Regions from separate parts of the Lactiplantibacillus kimchii genome, predicted to be linked through region 1. Evidence: predicted binding sites of a transcription regulator. Region 1 holds the regulator's gene; the other holds the start of a gene.
The links. The regulator CtsR, encoded in region 1, represses protease genes until heat stress. The targets are predictions, from matches to a motif close to TTGGTCAAAAAAGGTCAAANA.

Region 1 (10,941 bases):
CATCGTCATGCGATTCTGGCTCCCCAACGTGCCCGGTTGGATTTTTAGCCTCATCGCATTAGTCTTGATTTTCATCATCAATGCGTTGTCGGTCCGTTCATTTGGCGAGACTGAGTATTGGTTGTCTTTGATTAAAGTGATTACCGTGCTGGTTTTCTTGGTTGTTGGTGTCTTAACGATCTTTGGCATTATGGGCGGTCATGCAACTGGGTTGAGTAACTTTACTTTCAAAAAGGCCCCATTTGTCGGGGGAATTCCGACGATTTTGAGTGTGTTTGTTGTTGCTGGTTTTTCGTTCCAAGGGACGGAATTAATCGGGATTACCGCGGGCGAATCCGCGACCCCCGAAAAAAGTATCCCAGCGGCGATTAAACAAGTTTTCTGGCGCATCTTACTGTTTTATATTTTAGCAATTTTCGTGATTGCAGCGATTATCCCATATACGTCGAAAGATTTATTGGGGTCATCAGCCAGTGATATTGCGATTAGTCCCTTTACCTTAGTCTTTAAACGGGCCGGCTTGGCGGCAGCTGCAAGTCTGATGAATGCAGTAATCTTAACTTCGGTTTTGTCGGCTGCCAATTCTGGGATGTATGCCTCAACACGAATGCTATATTCATTGTCGTTACAAGGCTATGCCCCAAAACTTTTGGGCGGACCAATCGCCATGGTATTCCGATGATGGCATTACTCGGGACAGCGTTTGTCGGACTCTTAACCTTCCTGTCTAGTTTGTCGGGGGGCCGGATTTATATCTTCCTCGTTTCGGCCAGTGGGTTAACCGGGTTCATTGCTTGGCTTGGAATTGCTATCTCACATTTGCGGTTTCGTCGCGCCTTTATTAAGCAAGGCCATCAGCTGAGCGAGTTGCGGTATCACGCAAAGCTCTTTCCGTTTGGGCCATTATTTGCTTTTTTCCTCTGTTTAGTGGTTATTGTGGGTCAAGACTTACATTCCTTTGCAACTTGGGATTGGCAAGCCATCGGGATTACTTACATGAGTATTCCGTTGTTTATCGTGTTATTTGTGTATTATAAGATCCGGCACCATACGAAGATGGTGCCCTTGGATCAGGTTGATTTATCAAAACATCATTTAGATGAGTAACGAATTAGGATTGGAACCGCGGTTTCAATCCTTTTTTGTCCAGCACAGGTCACCAGAAAAGCTTAAAATTATCGCAAAAAAGTCATGTTGTGCGATTGTACCCGGTTAAGTGTGCTAGTCTAAATTAGAAAGGCAGCGAGTGAATATGTTGAGAGAAAGTGTTTTGAAAAGTTTAGCAGTAGTTTCCATCGTGGGAATCCTAGGTGGTTGTTCGGCTACCGGGACGAAACAGAAAAATTCGGCAACTAGTCAAAGTACCACCAAGACCTTAACTAAGCGGCAAAAGTTGATTCAGGCATTACCTAAGGGCGTCAAGTCGACGGATAGTGACTTATTTTTGGTCAATAAGTGGCATAAATATGATGAGTTGACCTTTACCAAAGGGTCGATTAATGGGATCCCCGTCCGTAAATCGGTCGTAAAACCAATGACGGCCTTTTTAAACGGCGCCAAAAAAGCAGGTTACCCGGCAACGATTGTTTCTGGGTATCGTTCAGTGGCTTATCAAAAGCAGGTTTGGAGTGACTCAATTAAGACGTATGAGTCACAAGGTAAGACCGCTAAGCAAGCGTTGAAGTTGACCCAAGAATACGTTGCAGTGCCACGCGGAAGCGAACATCAAACGGGGTTAGCTGCGGATATTATAAATACCAAATGGTTTAATGCCAATGGTAGCCAACTGTTATCATCTTCAGATAAAGCTGCGGGACAAAAGTGGTTGATTAACCATGCGGTCGATTATGGGCTGATTCTTCGTTTTCCTAAGACGGGCGAAAAGTCGACGGGAATTGACTATGAGTCTTGGCATTTCCGTTACGTTGGTAAAGCGAGTGCCGCCTTTATGGTCAAGCATCAGCTAACCTTGGAACAATACGTCGCATTATTGCAGGCACGTGAAAGTGCGACCAAGTAATTCTTGACTAGATATTGCATTTTGACATGGGTGTGCGTACAATATGTAGTGTTGCTTTGAAAGCTAATTAAAAACGGACGTGAATAAAGGAGAGAACCCCCATGCTTGTAATGTCAGGAACAATTGGTGCCGGGAAGACGAGTTTAACGCACCTAGTTGCGGATCATTTTGATTCAACTGCGTTTTACGAATCCGTCGATGACAATCCTATTTTGCCATTATTTTATAAGAATCCTAAGAAGTACGCATTTTTACTCCAAATCTATTTTTTAAATAAACGATTAGGTAGTATCAAGTCGGCTTTTACAAACGATTTAGATGTCTTAGATCGATCAATCTTTGAAGATTCGTTGTTATTCCACTTAAACGGTGACTTAGGCCGGGCGACGAGTACGGAAGTTGATATTTACGATTCTTTATTAGATAACATGATGCAGGAATTGCCAGAAGCTGAGCATCAAAAAAGTCCTGATTTATTGATTCACATCAACATTTCGTTTGAAACGATGTTGAAACGAATCCAAATGCGGGGCCGCTCTTATGAACAGATTGATCAAGATCCAGATTTATATCACTACTATGAAACGCTAAATGCCCGTTATGCTAAGTGGTATGCCGCTTATGATCGGAGTCCCAAGATGCAAATTGACGGGGACGAATTGGATTTTGTGGCGGATCCCGTTGCTCGCCAGACGGTGCTGACAATGATTGATGACCGGGTGAAGGCGTTAAGCTAAGCTGGTTGCCTTTTAACGGCGAATGTCTTATAGTGATAGCAGTATAGTAAACACGGCGCGTTTAAAGTAGACAGTCAGAGAACCGGTGGTTGGTGTGAACCGGTAGTCGAAACTCCGGCGCGACAAAGTGGGCAGGTAATACTGCACGGCTAAGCCGTTATCCGATTGAGGGCAGGATGAGTGGATCATCCTGAACTTGGGTGGTACCGCGAATAACAGTCTTTTCGTCCCAATTTAGGGATGCGAAGACTGTTTTTTTATGACTATTTTTAAGGAGGATTTTAACATGTTAGATGTAAAAATGATTCGGCAACAACCAGATTTTGTTAAGGAACAACTTGGACACCGGGGGGTCGCAGCTAGTCAGATTGATGATTTGATTCAAGCTGATGCTGATCGGCGCGCCTTGATTTTGAAGAGTGAACAATTGAAGTCCACACGAAATCAAGTTTCCGGTGAAATCTCACAATTGAAGCGGCAAAAGGCGGATGCCAGCGCGCCAATCGCTGAAATGCAAAAAGTGAGCGCTGAAATTAAGGCATTGGATGAAGACCGGCGGCAAGCTGCGGCTAAGGTACAAGATTTAGCGGCCCACTTACCTAATATGCCCCATCCAGATGTGCCAATTAGCTTAGATGAAGACGATGCGGTCGAACTACGACGGATTGGGACCCCACGTCAATTTGATTTTGAACCTAAAGCTCATTGGGAACTAGGCGAAGCGCTAGGAATTTTAGATTTTGAACGAGGCGCCAAGGTTGCCGGGAGTCGCTTCTTATATTATGTTGGCGATGGTGCCAAACTTGAACGGGCCGTTTATAACTTTTTCTTGGATCAGCATGAAGCTGAAGGCTACACTGAAATCTTACCGCCATATATGGTGACGGATGAATCGATGTATGGCACGGGCCAATTTCCGAAGTTTAAAGATGATGCTTTTCGGATTACGACCCAGGATTTGAGCCTCATTCCAACGGCCGAAGTCCCATTAGTGAACTACTATCGTGACGAAATTATTCCAAGTGAACAGTTACCAGTTTACTTCACTGCCTTATCACCAGCTTTCCGGGAAGAAGCCGGCAGTGCTGGCCGTGATACGAAGGGGTTAATTCGGCTACATCAATTTAATAAAGTTGAAATGGTGAAGTTCACTAAACCAGAAGATTCATGGGACGAATTGGAAAAGCTAACTAATAATGCAGAATCACTTTTGAAGAAACTAGGCTTGCCTTACCATGTCATTACGTTAACAACGGGTGATATGAGCTTTACGGCTGCCATGACGCATGATTTGGAAGTCTGGTTCCCAGAACAAAGTAAGTATCGTGAAATTTCAAGTTGTTCTAATTGTACTGATTTCCAAGCACGACGGGCACACATTCAATATCGTGATGACGAGGGTAAGCTTCAATTTGTTCATACGTTGAATGGGAGTGGCTTAGCAGTTGGCCGCACCGTTGCAGCCATCATGGAAAATTATCAAAATGCGGATGGCTCAATCACCATTCCTGATGTATTAGTGCCATATATGCATGGTAAGACGCAGATTACAGCACGAGCTTAAGTTGCGTTAAGACCGTATTAAGGTGTTTAGAGATAAAAACTACTGAAAAGATCGCAATTTTTGCGGTCTTTTTGTTTGCCATCAAATGCCGGTATAAGTGCGATTGACGCAGTGATTAAGGCGGCTGAATCCGATGAAAAATACTTTTTTTAAAATTAGGGGTTCCCATGATTTATCACGAGTGCTATAATATTTCTTGTCGGAAAAATATGCGTTAAAAAGTATATTTATCCATTAAATTTAAAAATATGTTGACAATTATTCAACCGAATGATAAAGTTAAATAGTTGTCATGGCGTACCGGTAAGCACTGCTTGTACCGACAACAAGGCATGATTAATTTCATGCGGGTGTGGCGGAACTGGCAGACGCGCTAGATTTAGGTTCTAGTGTCTTACGACGTGGGGGTTCGAGTCCCTTCACCCGCATATGCCGACTTAGCTCAGTTGGCAGAGCATCTCACTAGTAATGAGGAGGTCGGAGGTTCGAATCCTCTAGTCGGCATTTACAACTTAATACTTATTTTGCGGAAGTAGTTCAGTGGTAGAACATCACCTTGCCATGGTGGGGGTCGCGGGTTCGAATCCCGTCTTCCGCTTTTAATTTGCCGGGGTGGCGGAATTGGCAGACGCACAGGACTTAAAATCCTGCGGTTAGTGATAACCGTACCGGTTCGATCCCGGTCCTCGGCATTTTAATTTGCACCCATAGCGCAATTGGATAGAGTGTCTGACTACGAATCAGAAGGTTGTAGGTTCGACTCCTACTGGGTGCATTAGTTATCGGGAAATAGCTCAGCTTGGTAGAGCACCTGGTTTGGGACCAGGGGGTCGCAGGTTCGAATCCTGTTTTCCCGATCGATTAAAACAGTCTTAGTTAATTTAACTAGGGCTTTTTATTTAAATTTTTTAACGGGAAGTAGCTCAGCTTGGTAGAGCACTACGTTCGGGACGTAGGGGTCGCAGGTTCAAATCCTGTTTTCCCGATCAGATTTAACCGAAAATGACCAGTTAGTTAGGCGTCAATCATAGTGAGCTGGCGTTCCCTTAAAGGATGAGACTTTGTGCTCATCCTTTTTTGTGCTGTCAACTAGGTATTATTGACCGGTCGAATCAATTGAAAGCGACTGGTGGGCGTGCTATGCTGTAACAACCGTAGGGAACCGATGCGGCCGCGCTTTAGGTAAAATTCTTTGCAATTTCATATTATCCTCGTATAATGAAAGTCAATATTAGTCAAAGATAATGTAAAGGGTGAAGCTAATGCAAAGTCAAAATATCTCCGATATCATTGAAAAATATTTAAAAAGTGTTTTGGCGGACGCGGCGCATGTTGAAATTCGACGGTCAGAAATTGCGGATTTGTTTAACGTGGTTCCCTCCCAGATTAATTATGTGATTAAGACTCGTTTTACCATTCAAAATGGTTACTTGGTTGAAAGTAAACGTGGCGGTGGCGGGTATATTCGCATTGAAAAGGTTAATTTAGTCGATGATGCAGACGTTTTGGACACCCTGATTCAAGTGATTGGGGATTCCATTACGCAACGTGACGCCTACGCGGTCGTCCAAAGTCTTTATGAAGACGACGTGTTAAATCGTCGCGAAGCCCAATTAATTCTAGTTGCTACTGATCGGAATACCTTAAAGGTGGACGATCATGATTTAGAAAATAGCTTACGGGCGCGAATTATTATTGGTATTTTAAATCATCTACGTTATGAAAGTTAAAGAAAGCGAGGAATCGCAATGGATAACCTATTTACCCCGAGTGCCAAAAGTGTCTTAGTCTTAGCGCAAGAGCAGGCTAAGTATTTTAAACATCAAGCAGTTGGTACGGAACATCTATTATTAGCGTTGGCCATCGAGAAAAATGGGATTGCTAACAAGGTCTTGCAACAATATTCCGTGACTGAGGATGATATCCGTGAAGAAATCGAACGGTTTACTGGCTATGGGACTTTAAGCAATGTTGGTAAAGACACCTATTTACCCTATTCACCAAAAGCTAAAGAGATTTTATCAGTTGCCGGTGACGAAGCTAAGCGGCTTGGCGCTAATAAGATTGGCACCGAACATCTATTATTAGCGATGCTCTCTGATGAAAGTATCTTGTCCTCGCGAATTTTAATGAACTTAAATCTTGATTTAGGTCAGACCCGCAAAGTGGTCTTACGTAAGCTCGGTGTCAGTGATGCCATGGGTAAGCGTAAAGCTAATGCGCAAACGCGAAACGCCAAATCCACGGAAGGGACGCCAACCTTGGATTCCTTAGCGCGTGACTTAACGCAATTAGCGAGTGAACAAGAAATGGATCCAGTCGTTGGCCGTTCCAAAGAAGTCAAACGGGTCATTCAAATCTTGTCACGACGGACAAAAAACAACCCTGTGCTAATTGGTGAACCTGGGGTTGGTAAAACCGCGATTGCTGAAGGTCTGGCGCAAAAGATTATTGCAGGTGATGTGCCGAGTGATATGGCCGATAAACGCCTAATGATGCTTGATATGGGCTCATTAGTAGCGGGAACCAAATATCGTGGCGAATTTGAAGATCGCTTGAAAAAAGTTATCGACGAAATTTACAATGATGGGCATGTTATTTTATTTATTGACGAATTGCATACCTTAATTGGGGCCGGTGGTGCTGAAGGGGCGATTGATGCTTCTAACATCTTAAAACCCGCCTTAGCTCGTGGTGAACTTCAAACCATTGGGGCCACAACTTTAAATGAATATCAAAAGTATATTGAATCAGATGCAGCCTTAGAACGGCGTTTTGCGACCGTGATGGTCAATGAACCAACGCCAGCTGAAGCTGTTGAAATCTTAAGTGGGTTACGGCCACGCTATGAAGATCATCATCATGTCATGATTACCGATGAAGCGGTAGAACAAGCAGTCAAGCTTTCGAATCGCTACATTAGCGATCGATTCCTACCGGATAAGGCGATTGATTTAATGGATGAAGCCGCCGCTAAAGTGCGGATTGACCAAATGGATCAACCAACTAAGTTATCTAAAAATCAAGATAAGTTGACGCAACTTCGACAAGCTAAAGAAGCCGCGATTGAAGATCAAGACTTTGAACAAGCGGCCGATATTCGGAAACGTGAAATGAAATTAAAACAACGGTTAGCGACTTTAGCCGCTGATCAACAGGCTGAGGTTGCTGATGGCACAGCTCAAAAGTATCAGTTACAAGTGACGGGTGAAGATATTGCCCAAGTGGTGGCTGAATGGACTGGCGTGCCGTTGACACAGTTACAAAAGACTGAAAGTGAACGGTTGGTTAACCTTGAAAAAATCCTGCATCAACGAGTTGTTGGACAACCAGAAGCGGTTTCAGCAGTGGCTCGTGCTATTCGGCGGGCCCGGAGCGGCTTGAAAGATCCAAGTCGTCCCATCGGTTCTTTCATGTTCTTAGGCCCCACTGGGGTTGGGAAGACCGAATTAGCTAAAGCCTTGGCTGAAGCGATGTTTGGTTCAGAAGATAATATGATTCGAATTGATATGTCTGAATACATGGAACGGTATTCGACGAGCCGTTTGATTGGTTCGGCCCCTGGTTATGTCGGTTATGACGAAGGTGGCCAATTAACTGAAAAAGTTCGGCAAAAGCCTTATTCAGTCGTATTGTTTGATGAAGTTGAAAAAGCTCATCCAGATGTCTTTAATATTTTATTGCAAGTCTTAGATGATGGTTATTTAACCGATTCGAAGGGACGGAAAGTCGATTTCCGCAATACGATTTTGATTATGACGTCGAACTTAGGTGCGACAACGTTACGTGATGAAAAATCAGTTGGTTTCGGTGCGGCAGATAAGGCCAATGATTATCAAGCAGTTTCGGCGACAATTCGAGAAGAACTTCGAAAAGCCTTCCGACCAGAATTCTTGAACCGAATTGATGAAACCATTGTCTTCCACTCACTCAACCGTGAAGAATTACACGCGATTGTCAAGTTGATGGCGCAAGAAATTGTCGGTCGGGTTGCGCAACAAGGCATTAAAATTAAGATTACAGCGGCTGCCATTGATGTGGTTGCAAAGGCGGGCTTTGACCCTGAATACGGCGCACGTCCAATTCGACGAGCCTTGCAAACTGAAATCGAAGACCGGTTAAGTGAGTCCTTATTAACTGGCGAAATTAAAGTGAATGATCAGGTTACCATCGGTGCCCATAAAGGGACCATTACGGTTAATGTGAAAGCTCAACCGAAATCCGATGGTCGTTCGACAGTATCTTCAAGCTAATCTAAAGGTAAAGGGTAGGTCTGGAACTTCGGTTCTAGGCTTATTTTTTTATTTTAGAATTTGCGGCGTATTTCAAGACTGGCGACTAGCCAGGTTTTGGTGTAGATTATAATAGGAATTAAGAATGGAAAGAAGGTGGTCGCAATGGTAACACGTGCCGAACAGCTAGCACAAACGCATCAGGCGATTTTATCTGCTGCGCGCGAGTTGTTTTTGAAAGGTGGCTATGCCGCAACGAGCACTCGTGACATTGCCAATGCGGTTGGCATTACGCAACCGGCTTTGTATCATCATTTCAAAGATAAAGAAGTTATTTTCTTGGCCGTCATTACGACGGTCGGCGCTGAAATTAAAACAGGACTGGCCGCCATTTTAACTGATCAAACGCAGTCACCGTTAGAACAATTGACGGATGTATCGCTGTTGTTGACTCACAAGCATCCGGCAGATGTATTTACGTTAATTCATACGAGTTTTAAAGCACTAACTCGGGAGCACATTCAACAATTAGCCACGGTCTTTGCGACTGATTATGTGCAACCACTCCAAACGTTTTTTGAACAAGAACGGGTCACGTTGCAAGCCGGAGTTACACCACAAATGGCCGCTAATTTTTATTTGACCAGCTTGAGTCCGCTATTCAATCGGTTTCATCAGATTGGTGATCCCCAAGCTGATGAACGGGCTCAAGTGCAAACGTTATTGAAAATGATTTTATTTGGCGTGGCGACGCAAAATAAGTGAAGGTTCTAGATTGACAACTAACCGCGTTCGTTGTATATTATAACTTGTCTGTAACCGTGAACTCGAACAAACGCGCAATCTATTGTCTGCGCGGTTTGTTAATATAATCCCAAAAATAGTCCAACTTAAATGACTATTTTTGGTTTTTTTATGCCCAAAATTCGGTTTTTAGTGCATTTGTAACATAAATGTAATATAAGCGATGAGGGTCGAGGCACGGAATAATAAGAAGGGGTGAACAACTTGGCCGGACATTTAGTTAAATACGGTAAACACCGTACCCGTAGAAGTTATGCACGTATCAAGGAAGTTCTTGATTTGCCTAACTTGATCGAAATCCAATCTGATTCATATCAGTGGTTCTTGGATGAAGGTCTCCGGGAAATGTTTGAAGATATTTTGCCAATCGACGATTTTGCAGGAAAACTTTCACTTGAATTTGTCGACTATCAACTATTAGAACCAAAGTACACCGTCGATGAAGCCCGTGAACATGATGCGAATTATTCCGCACCACTGCATGTGACTTTACGATTGACTAACCATGAAACTGGTGAAATTAAATCGCAAGATGTATTCTTTGGCGATTTCCCATTAATGACTGAACAAGGGACCTTTATCATTAACGGTGCCGAACGGGTCATTGTTTCACAATTGGTTCGTTCACCCGGTGTTTACTTTAATGAAGAATTAGATAAAAATGGTCGTCCTAGTTATGGTACGACGGTGATTCCTAACCGTGGGGCCTGGCTTGAATTAGAAACTGACGCCAAACAAATTTCGTACGTTCGGATTGACCGGACTCGGAAAATTCCATTAACGGAATTAGTTCGGGCTTTAGGTTATGGTTCTGATGACGATATTATCGAAATGTTAGGTGAAACTGACAGTTTGCTATTAACGTTGGAAAAAGACGTGCATAAGAATACGGATGATTCCCGTGTTGAAGAATCGTTAAAAGATATTTATGAACGGCTACGTCCTGGCGAACCCAAGACTGCTGATAGTTCACGGAGCCTTTTAACGGCACGGTTCTTTGATCCTAAACGTTATGACTTTGCACCCGTTGGCCGTTATAAGGTTAACAAGAAGCTCAGCATGAAGACGCGTTTAATGGGTCAAACCTTAGCCGAAACTTTAGCTGATCCAGATACTGGTGAAGTTATTGCGCAAAAGGGTGATGTCATTGATAAGAATGTCATGGCTAAACTTGGCGATTACTTGGAACGTGACGACTTTAAGACGGTTACTTATACGCCATCTGATGAAGCTGTTGTGACGAATCCAATGGTCTTGCAAGTCGTTAAAGTCTATTCACAAAATGATCCTGAAAAAGTTGTGAATGTCATTGGTAATGGCAATATTGATTTGAAGTTCAAGCACATTGTGCCAGCTGATATCATTGCTTCTATTAATTACTTCTTTAACTTGCGTGAAGGTTTAGGCACGACTGATGATATTGATCACTTGGGTAACCGTCGGATTCGTTCAGTTGGTGAATTGTTACAAAACCAATTCCGAATCGGGTTATCACGGATGGAACGGGTTGTTCGTGAACGGATGTCAATCCAAGATGCAGCAACCGTTACCCCACAACAATTAATTAATATTCGCCCAGTTGTT
Region 2 (10,941 bases), 210 kb from region 1:
TTGAGTTGATGTGTAAGCATGGATAGTAGTCATCGTACCAACTTTGATGCCGAATTCTTCGTTTTCGAAGAAGGCAAGTGGTGCAAGACAGTTAGTCGTACATGAACCAGCAGAAACAATGCGGTCATCTGAGTTTAAGATGTCATCGTTAACATTGTAAACGATGGTCTTCAAATCGCTACCAGCAGGAGCAGAAATCAAGACACGCTTTGCACCAGCGTCCAAGTGAGCTTGTGACTTAGCCTTTGATGTGTAGAAACCAGTACATTCGAGAACGAAGTCAACGCCGTCGTTCTTTACCCAAGGAATATTTTGTGCTTTAGGTTCAGCATAAACACGGTAAGTCTTACCGTTAACCACGATTGAATCGTCGGTTGCTGAAACTTCAGCGTCCAAAGTACCATGAGTTGAGTCATACTTCAAAAGATGAGCCAACAATGCAGGTGAAGTTAAATCGTTAATAGCAACAACTTCGATATCACTTGATTTTGCACCAAGTTCTAAGATACGACGGAATGCTAAACGACCGATACGTCCGAAACCATTAATACCAATTTTTACAGACATACTAGAATTTCCTCCTTGTGGAAATAAAAATATTTTTTTATTTTAAAAAGCAACTTCACTATAGAAGATTACTTTTTTAAAATCAAGTTTGCTGCACCTTCATCCGTGATTAAACACGTCTTCTTAGGTGCGATCTTCATATACGCCTCAATCGCGGTCGCCTTAGAAGCACCGCCCGCCACTGCGAGTATAATCTCCATATTGACCAGTTCTCCGATTTGCAACCCAATGCGTGGAATTCGATAAACAACGTTGCCGTCTTTATCAAAGAAATAACCAAAAGCTTCCCCAACCGCATGACGGCCACGTAATACTTTGATTTGATCCTCAGACATGTTCCGACGATGCGCCATTGAAACCGCATCACCTACGCTGTGAATCACCACATTGGCTTGACGAATAATCCCCAACACCTCTTGAATACTTGGTTCTTTAAGGAGTGGTTCATAAGTTCGTTCACTGACCTGTTCGGGCACAAACAACGACCGAAATTTACCACCGGTATGTTGTGCCATTTGTGACGCAATCGTGTTCGCTTGAATCGCAACCGATTCACCAACCCCACCACGCGCCGGAACAAACAGCAAGTCACGCTTACTAGCAAGCTTGCTAGATAAATGATTTGCCACATGTTCCATGGTATGACCACCCATTACCGCAATAATGTTATTTCCTTCTGGCAATAACCGCTGTAATAGTTGATTAACTTCTTCGCCCATGGTCCCGATAACCTTTAACTGTCGGTCGGAATCGCCAGAGACAATAATGCAACGTTTTAAATTGAAGCGTTGCGCTAACTGTCGTTCTTTCTGCCGAATTCCCATTAACTCATCCATGAATTGGCTTAACCCGAGTAAAACATCTTTTCCCGGTTGCGTCAACTGCATGCCCGCCTTATCAGTCACAATTAAATCTAACTTCCGTAACGTATCCGTTTCGGTCCGTAACGTCCGTTCACTGACTTCTAAGGTTTGAGCCAATAGCCGACGTCCAACTGGGGCCATCCAATTAATGGTTCTTAATACCAAGTAACGATGACTTAGCATTTCAACCATGTCTGGGGCAATTGCCTCAATCCATTGAATATCTGAATGCATGGCATCCAACCTGCTCTCTAGTGGGACGGATTTAGTCCAGCTATGTCGAATAACGACCCAAAGACTTAAAAAAACAAAGCACACAACGATAATTTACGATGAAATCGATGTTGCATACCTCTCTTAACCACAACTTGAATTATAACAGGTTCATGTAATGGTTGCAAATGAGAACCCATCACAGCCGATAACCGACTGCTTAAAATGGTTGTTTTCATTACTGTTCGGTTTTTAAATATTGTTTTCGTTTCGACGAGGCCGGAATGTTAAGATTTTCCCGATATTTGGCCACTGTGCGCCGTGAAAGTTCGACATTTTCCGACTTAAGAATCTGAACTATTTTTTGGTCTGAAAGCGGTTTTTCTTTATCTTCCTGCTTAATTAAGGCCACAATCCGGTGTTGCACGTTATCAGCTGAGACAAGTTCGCCATCTGTGGGACGCTTGCTGACCGCCTGAGTAAAGAAACGTTTAAGTTCAAACATACCAAAGTCAGTTTGCACATATTTACCATTGATACTCCGACTAATTGTCGATTCATGAACTTGTAGCTGTTGGGCCACATCGCGCAATAATAATGGTTTTAAGCTTTTGGTTTTTTCAAGGAAAAATGCCGACTGGCGTTCGATAATCGCAGTCCCTACGCGAAAAATAGTTGCCTCACGCTGTTGCAAGCTGCTCGCAATCCAATCGTACTCAGATTTTTTCTCTTTGAGATACTCCGTGACTTCTTGATCATCATGCTGACTCATCTGTTGATAATACCGACTTTGAAATTTGACAACTGGCTGCGCCATCGACGCCGTCTTCAATGCCAATTGTCCCGCCGTTGGTTGGGTCACAATTAAGTCTGGAAAAATATATCCCGTTGTTTCTTGCCCGACTGCCGCCCCGGGTGTTGGACTTAGCGTCCGTACATAGTCGTAAACACTTGAAATATCTGCCAACTCAACTGCATATTTTTTAGCTAGTTGGGCCCAATTACGATTAACCAATGCATCAAAACTTTCTTCTAAAATAATGTACGCCAAATTAGGGGCACTATCATCATTTTCAGTTTGTAACATCAATGCTTGTTGTAAGTTCCGCGCCCCAACCCCTGGTGGATCAAGTTGTTGTAACAAGGTGATGGCATCTAGTAATTCAATTGGCGTCGCTTGCGTTGCCGCTAGCACTTGTTCATCAGCCACTTTTAAATACCCATTAACATCCACGTATTCAATCAAGTACAACACAATTTTGCGTAGCTTTGTATCCCGCATGGTTAAGTGAATCTGATCTAATAGGTATTCAAACAACGAGTGTTGGTTAGATGTTGAAACCCGTTCAATAAAATCATCATGAGCCGTAACGTTCTTAGCCGTACTCAAGCTGGCATGATTGGCATTCCAATTAGTATCAACATCAATTAATGGATTTTCAAGCGCTTTTTGGGTTAAAAAGTCACGTAATTCTTCAACGTTAAATTGCAACATTTGAATCGATTGTTGTAATCGCTGCGTCATGGCTAACTTTTGGGTTTGCCGTTGTTGCTGGCGAAAGCCTGGTCCTAATGCCATAAATAATGCCTCCCAAATATTTTTTATAAATACCTCTTGTGTTTTCAGCCATAATCCGCTAAACTATAACATGTTGTTCAGGCGCCCGTAGTGTAATGGATCGCACGTAAGATTCCGGTTCTTGAAATGGGGGTTCGATTCCCTCCGGGCGCATCACTTAGCTGAGATTATATCTCAGCTTTTTTTATACCCAAATCAAGCAAAAATAAAACTTATACCGCTTTCATCATACCATACTCAGCAACCTAGGCGGTACCCCTGCTGCTTGTCAGTCAGGATATTTGGACATAAAAAAGAGATTGGGATTCCCCCAATCTCAAGCCGTATATGATAGAATCCTAAGTATACCACGGAACCTAAAAAAACGGAATTTTGTTTTTGAGGTTTTTCTTTTGACCTTTACTGACCTTAGCGGTAAACTACATTTATATTAGCAATGAGCTAATTTATCAGATTGAAACTTTAGGAGGCTAACAAGTATGTATCCAGTTCCGACAGTTATCGAACAGTCATCACGTGGCGAACGTGCTTATGACATTTACTCACGACTTTTAAAAGACCGTATTATTATGTTATCTGGTCCCATTGAAGACAACATGGCCAATGCGATTATTGCGCAATTACTCTTCTTAGACGCGCAAGACTCTGACAAAGACATTTATCTTTATATCAACTCACCAGGTGGGGTTGTAACCGCCGGCTTAGCCATCTATGACACGATGAACTTTATCAAGTCCGATGTCCAAACCATTGTTATGGGGATGGCAGCTTCTATGGCCAGTGTCCTCGCTTCTTCTGGGACTAAGGGCAAGCGTTTTGCTTTACCTAATTCAGAAATCTTGATTCACCAACCTTCTGGTGGTGCTCAAGGGCAACAAACTGAAATTGAAATCGTTGCTGAAGAAATTTTGAAGACCCGTAAAAAGATCAACGAAATTTTAGCAAGCAATTCTGATCAACCAGTTGAAAAGTTGAATCATGATACTGAACGTGATAACTATTTAACGGCGCAAGAAGCCAAAGAATATGGTTTGATCGATGATATTATGGAAAACAACAAGCTAAAATAATCATTTAAAGTGAGTTAACTGCGGTTAGCTCACTTTTTTTGCGCCAAAAAGACGGCTAACCTTTAACATACCGGTTGCCGTCTTACTATTTTTTTTAATTAAATTTATTTTTCCATATAAGCATACTTGTAATTCCATTGGGTACCGGCTGTATTGTGAATGATACCCTTGGCTTTAGGATTCTGTAAGTAGGAATAAACCGTCTGATAAATTGGCGTAATCCCTTGATCTTGCATAATCACCTTTTCCGCTTGCAACGTATCTTGCCAGCGGGCTTCGGCATTATTAGCATCTTGATTTTGAGCTTTCTTAATCAATGCGTTATAGGTGCTACGGTTATATTTACCATAATTATAACCACTGCCACTCGTCATAATTTGTAGATGTGAGATTGGATCATTGAAATCAGCACCCCAACCACTCAGATAAACATCAAAATCACCTTGTTGTGCTCGGGAAGACGCCACCTTGGCCGGGAGATTTGAAAGATTAATCGTTAGGCCTGGTAAAGTCTTCTCTAATTGGCCTTTGAAATATTGGGAAATTGGTTTATTTGGTTCGTCATTCGACGTTAACATGCTAATCGTTAACCGTTTAATTCCAACCTCTTTTAACCCTTGTTGCCAAAGCTTTTTTGCTAGCTTGGGATTATATGACGTCGAATTTTTGACGGTTGATTCACTGGCAAAATCTTGACCATTTTTGGGATCTTTGGCGAGATCTTGTGGCACGAACGTTTTGGCTGGCTTCGATGCGTCTCCAATTACATTTTTGACAAGTTGATCTCGATTAATTGATAACGAGATAGCTTGGCGAATCTTTTGATTGCTCAAAGCCTTTTTAATCGTGGCATTACTATCTTGGAAATTATAAACCAGGAAGGCCGTGATTGAATAAGGATACGTGGTGTAAGTCTTATTCGCTTTCATATTTTTCACTTGTTCACTTGATAACTGCGTTAAATCCAGTTTATTCTCTTGAAACAAGTTCAAAGTGGTCGTCGAACTTTCATTCACACTATAGTTAATTTTATTTAAATGAACGACTTTTTTATCCCAATATTGATTATTTTTAACATACGTCCATTTATTATTGGTCCCAGTCCAGCCAGTTAACTTGAATGGCCCACTGTATACCATGTATTGCGCTTTGGTGGCGTACTTACTCCCCCATTTTTTAATAGCTTTTTCACTGATTGGGCCAAATAATGGATAAGTCATCAATTTCTTGAAATAAGTGATGGGTTTATCCAACGTCACGATAAAGGTATGTTTGCCACTGGCCTTGACTCCCAACGTGTTGGCCGACTTTTTTCCAGCGACAATTGCATCTGCATTTTTAACGCCTGAAAATAAATACGCATACTGAGACTTAGTCGCGGGCGTGACCGTACGCCGCCATGAGTAGACGAAGTCTTGCGCCGTAATCGCTGAGCCATCACTCCACTTGGCATTGCGAATCGTGAACGTATAAGTTTTACCATCTTTTGAAACCTTACTTTGGCTAGCTAAACCAGGCGTGACACTCCCATCCTTACCTAACCGATATAAACTCTCAAACAAGTTCCCCGTACTGCCATAACCAGACATCGTCGAAATATCAATTGAATCAAGCGAACTTGGATATGAAAGATTTAAAACTTGGTTAGTTGCGTAGTTACCGCTGGTCGTCGTTTGACTGCTTTGCTTACCGCAGGCCGCTAACACCGTGACTAATATGACACTAAAAATAACTGCTAACACTGATCGCTTCTTCAATACTCTCGCCCCTTTAATTTACTTTTTTTGGTGAATCTACCCTCGAATCGGTAACAAAAAAACGCCTGCTAGGAATCTCGTCAGATTCCAAGCAGGCGTTTCAAAAATAACGTTTTGAGCTCAATGCCGTTAGTTTTGATGCAGTAGAGACGCTTGTAATTCGACGCAAATAGCCATGTTGTTAGTTTCACAACATGGACAGCAGTTCATTAACATGACTTGTTTTTTCATTTGCATCGCAACGTCTCTCCGATTTCATAAGATGGCTTTAGTATAGATAGTCTTACTTACTTTTGTCAAGTGATTTATTTAATGCTGGCATTGCCATTTAAACTTAATCAGGTTTAAACTAATAGTGAACAGTTATTTTAGGAGGCGATCAACCCATGGATGATATGGCCCAAACCATTTTTAAAGCGCAACGTGGTCAACTAGCTCAGCTATTAAAAATGGGATTTACCCACTACAATCATGACCTGATTCGGTCACAACCATTATTAGCACCAACATTTACATTAACCATCACAGTAACCCTACCTAACACGGTCACCACGACCTTAATCGACAACGCCACCCAGCAACCCTACACGCTACATCTGGCAGCCAGCAATACCGGTACTTTTGTTGCAACCGTTCGAAAAGCCTATCTCAACGCACTTCAAGCCGTTGCTGACCAAGCTTTTGAACCTGCAGTGTTTCCATCACGCCAAGCCCGTTGGTTAATCGAGACCGTCAAGGCCGACTATCACAATGACCTTGAATTCTTATGGTCAAAGTTTCCAAACAACGCTATTTTACGACGCTCAGACACCCAAAAATGGTATGCCTTGCTGGTCAAAATACCACAACGTAAACTGGGACTGGCCTCAGACGAAATTGTCACCGTTGTTGATTTCCGATTAGCCAATCAACACCCCTTAATCGATCAAAAAAATTATTTTCCAGCTTACCATATGAACAAGCAACACTGGTTTTCAATCATCTTAGATGATCGGGTTACCGATGCTGATTTACGCCATTATTTACAGCTAAGTTATGACTTGGCCCAATAATTTTAGGATGCTTTTGGCCCCTTGATGACCAATTACAAATAGTCGCGACAAGAATTTAAATTCTTATCGCGACTATTTGTAATGTTGGCCATTCGTTTTTAATTAGGCTTCTTTTTGCAATTGTTCAGCAAACTGGTTAATTTTACGTAACCGATGATTAATCCCCGATTTTGAAATCGGACCACCGGGCACTAAAGTCCCCAATTCTTTGAGGCTCACTTCCCGATGCGCTAGCCGAGTTACCGCAACTTCTTGTAACTTCGGTGGCAATTGTTGCAAGCCGACCGTATCATCAATCAATAAAATATTTTCAATCTGCTTGCTGGACGCATTTGCGACCTTATCCATATTTGCATTCTCACAGTTAACCAGTCGATTAACCGAGTTACGCATATCGCGCATAATCCGCACGTCTTCAAACTTCAACATGCCATTCGTGGCCCCGATTAACGACAAAAAGTCCGCAATCTTTTCAGCTTCCTTGATATACGTAATAAAGCCGCCACGACGATCCGTCGTGCGTGAATTCATACCGTATTGATTCATCATTTGTGAAATCATCGAATTATGTTCTTCATACAGGGAATAGATTTCTAAATGATACCGTGACGTTTCGGGATTATTCACCGACCCACCGGCTAAAAAAGCCCCCCGCAAATAGGATCGCACCGCCGCATCGTCGGTTAAAACCTCGGTTGGTACGACTTCCACAATCTGATAATCCTTAAAAATACCTAGATCAGCTAAGACCATTTCAGTTCCGGTCTGCAAACGAACGATATACAAGTTATTTTTATTTAATTTCATTTTACGGCGCACAATTAATTCACTGGCGACGTCATAAAATTGTTTTAATAACCGATAGATACGCCGCGCAATGGCCGGGTTTTCCGTCTGAATGTTCAATATTAAGTGATGATGTGCTAAAGTAATTGTCCCATTCATTCGAATCAGAGCCATTAATTCAGCTTTCGCATTCTCGCGATGGACAGCGAGGTTAGTTAGTTCTTTTTTAACTTCACTGGCGTATGACATCTGGCTACCTCCTACCTTAAAATGTCGGAATGACCGACTAAATTCATCAGTTCCGTGACCACTTGATCGCCGTCATGAAAGGCCCCGTTATCACGCAATTGTAAAAAGTTCGACGAAATCACTTTACACCCTTGATCTCGGAGCCCCCGAAAATCATGGCTAACTTGACGTGAAACCTCGTTGAATTTGTGAAAATCCATATAATCATCCGGTACTTTTTCTGTATTAACTAACACTGTATTAATAAAAGCTTCGCCTAAATGTCGATTCAGAACCCGGACATGGTCTGCATCTGAAAAGTCATCGGTTTCACCCTTTTGGGTCATAATATTACAAATATAGACAACCTCAGCATCCGATTCACAGACAGCCCGACCAATATTATCAATGGTTAAATTAGGCAAAATACTCGTAAACAAGCTCCCGGGACCTAAGACAATCTGATCCGCAGCCATGATGGCATCGATAACTGGTTGCACCGCTGCGGGACGTTGCCCATCTTTATCAGTCACCCACACCCGGTCTAACGACTTATGTGCGGCCGTAATCTCAGCTTCACCAACAAGTTCAGAACCATCCTTAAACTTACCATGCAGCGTCAAAGCTTCGTTGGCTGCTGGATAGACATGGCCCTCAACTTGCATCATGCTAGATAATTCTTGGACCGCATCAAAAACCCCGGATTTCATCTCGGTTAAAGCGGCAATAATCAAATTTCCAATGGCATGACCGGCAAAAAATTGGTCATCACCTTGGAACCGGTACTGAAAAATATCTTTATATAAATGGGGTAAGCTAGACAATGCCACCATGACATTTCGAATGTCACCTGGTGGCACGACGTTAACATAATTGCGAATAATGCCAGACGAACCCCCATCATCAGCCACCGTCACAACCGCCGTGATGTCAACCGCTTGCTTGCGCAAACCATTGAGGACAACTGGTAACCCAGTTCCCCCACCAATCACGACGATTTTTGGTCGCTGAGTCTTAAACGTATATTTTCTCATGAGCGATTAACTGTTTCCTTCCGTTTTTCGATATCGCGGTGGCTAATGTGTACCTTATAGCTTTTCGCTAAAGCCGCCCCAATACGCTTAGTAAGTGCTACCGAGCGATGCTGCCCACCAGTACATCCAATTGCGATGGTCAAGCTGGTTTTGCCTTCCGCTTCATATCCTGGCATGATACTTTCAAGCATGCCTAAAAACTGTTGATAAAAAGCTTCAGTCGCTGGTTGTGCCATCACATAATCATAGACTGGTTGATCTAGCCCAGTTTGGCCCTTTAAGGCTGGAATGTAATATGGATTGGGTAAAAAACGTACATCCATGACGATATCAGCATCAATCGGTAAGCCATATTTAAAGCCAAAGGAGACCATTTCGATGTGAAAGGTCTCATCGGCATTCGTTTCAAATTTATCAAAAATTGATTCGCGGAGTTCACGTGGCGTTAACGTGGTCGTATCAATCACATAAGAGGCGCGATCCTTTAGCGGCGCTAGTAAATCTCGTTCCTTATACACGCCATCCATAATTCGACCTTCCATGGCTAATGGATGAGCCCGCCGCGTTTCTTTATAGCGTGACACTAATTCTTCATTGGACGCATCCAAAAAGATAATTTTGGTCGACACGAAGTCGGTATTGTCCAAATTAGCTAACATATCAATAATCTCGTCATAAAACGCTCGTGATCGTAAATCAATCACCAAAGCGACCTTGTTAATTTTCCCGGATTCTTCAACCAATTCAGAAAATTTTGGTAACAAAGCTGGCGGCATATTATCAATACAAAAATAGCCGAGATCTTCAAAGCTTTGAACAGCGACGGTCTTACCGGCACCACTCATTCCAGAGATAATTACTAATTGTAAAGATTCTGCCATAACGTTGCTCCTTTGATCGATGTTGTTGGTAGTATAGCATACCGGGTGTGTCATTTCTAGTAACGGCCCCGTTTTGCTCGCAATAAAGGGGCTAACGCCATTGGCCCTAGCCCCTTATTTTCAATTCTAGGTGACTTTTAGTTTCGCCGAGCAAACGCGATTAAAATCGCATTGATCCCGAAAATTGTAAAGTAAACACTCACCAAAATGTTGAATGAAATAATTGCAATCATTGGATTAAAGATTAACAGAATCCCTAATACCAAGCTGGCAATATCCAAAATCAACGATAGCACGTAATATCCCATGCCAAAGACTTTTAAATGTGAGACCACCGTCAAACGTTCAATTGAATCAATTAAGAACCAGAACGCAAAGACATACCCTAAGACCAAAATACCACTAGGCGCATGGAATAGGAATAACAGGCCCACCAAAATATCAATAATCGCAAAAACCAAGGCGAAGTTAGCCCGTAATCCCGTTTCGCGACGAAGCTTCGTATAACCAGCAATCGTCGTAATCCCACTAATAATTGCCGCAATGGCAAATAAGAATACCAGACTCAATAACGCAGCCTTAGGTTGTTTCATAACAAAATAAGCGGCAATGAGGAACACGACTCCAGTCATGAATTCGCTCCAGTCAAAGCCCCAACGATGATCATTAAACATACGCAATAACATCTCCAATTCTCTTTGATTCTATCATACCAGTTCATGAAAGAGTTTCCAATAACCTTAAATAAACCCTAACTTAACTTGCAGTGGTAAATTTTACTGCCGTGCCATATGCAACGACGGATTGAATATCGGTGCCAATTGACCCCGAGTCAAATCGCATCATCACAACGGCATCCGCACCTAACGCCGTTGCATTAGTCCGTAATCGCGCCACCGACATCGTACGCG

Region 2: clpP (ATP-dependent Clp endopeptidase proteolytic subunit ClpP) is a predicted target of CtsR. The motif match lies at 3,612-3,632, and genes of this name have one in related genera.

Annotation. Positions count from the first base shown of each region.
Region 1 covers NZ_CP027194.1:2,420,222-2,431,162, forward strand. The annotation lists partial or broken gene C5Z26_RS11725 (amino acid permease) at 1-1,107, shown strand, start outside; gene C5Z26_RS11730 (M15 family metallopeptidase) at 1,271-2,020, shown strand; gene C5Z26_RS11735 (deoxynucleoside kinase) at 2,122-2,757, shown strand; gene serS (serine--tRNA ligase) at 3,044-4,321, shown strand; tRNA gene C5Z26_RS11745 (tRNA-Leu) at 4,668-4,749, shown strand; tRNA gene C5Z26_RS11750 (tRNA-Thr) at 4,753-4,825, shown strand; tRNA gene C5Z26_RS11755 (tRNA-Gly) at 4,848-4,919, shown strand; tRNA gene C5Z26_RS11760 (tRNA-Leu) at 4,928-5,013, shown strand; tRNA gene C5Z26_RS11765 (tRNA-Arg) at 5,023-5,096, shown strand; tRNA gene C5Z26_RS11770 (tRNA-Pro) at 5,105-5,178, shown strand; tRNA gene C5Z26_RS11775 (tRNA-Pro) at 5,234-5,307, shown strand; gene C5Z26_RS11780 (CtsR family transcriptional regulator) at 5,584-6,051, shown strand; gene C5Z26_RS11785 (ATP-dependent Clp protease ATP-binding subunit) at 6,070-8,574, shown strand; gene C5Z26_RS11790 (TetR/AcrR family transcriptional regulator) at 8,719-9,318, shown strand; gene rpoB (DNA-directed RNA polymerase subunit beta) at 9,562-10,941, shown strand, end outside.
Region 2 covers NZ_CP027194.1:2,207,538-2,218,478, reverse strand. The annotation lists gene gap (type I glyceraldehyde-3-phosphate dehydrogenase) at 1-567, opposite strand, end outside; gene C5Z26_RS10740 (sugar-binding transcriptional regulator) at 636-1,664, opposite strand; gene rpoN (RNA polymerase factor sigma-54) at 1,882-3,222, opposite strand; tRNA gene C5Z26_RS10730 (tRNA-Arg) at 3,304-3,375, shown strand; gene clpP (ATP-dependent Clp endopeptidase proteolytic subunit ClpP) at 3,702-4,292, shown strand; gene C5Z26_RS10720 (peptide ABC transporter substrate-binding protein) at 4,397-6,049, opposite strand; gene C5Z26_RS10715 (MmcQ/YjbR family DNA-binding protein) at 6,436-7,101, shown strand; gene whiA (DNA-binding protein WhiA) at 7,204-8,136, opposite strand; gene C5Z26_RS10705 (gluconeogenesis factor YvcK family protein) at 8,148-9,149, opposite strand; gene rapZ (RNase adapter RapZ) at 9,146-10,030, opposite strand; gene C5Z26_RS10695 (HdeD family acid-resistance protein) at 10,168-10,704, opposite strand; gene C5Z26_RS10690 (heavy metal-binding domain-containing protein) at 10,787-10,941, opposite strand, start outside.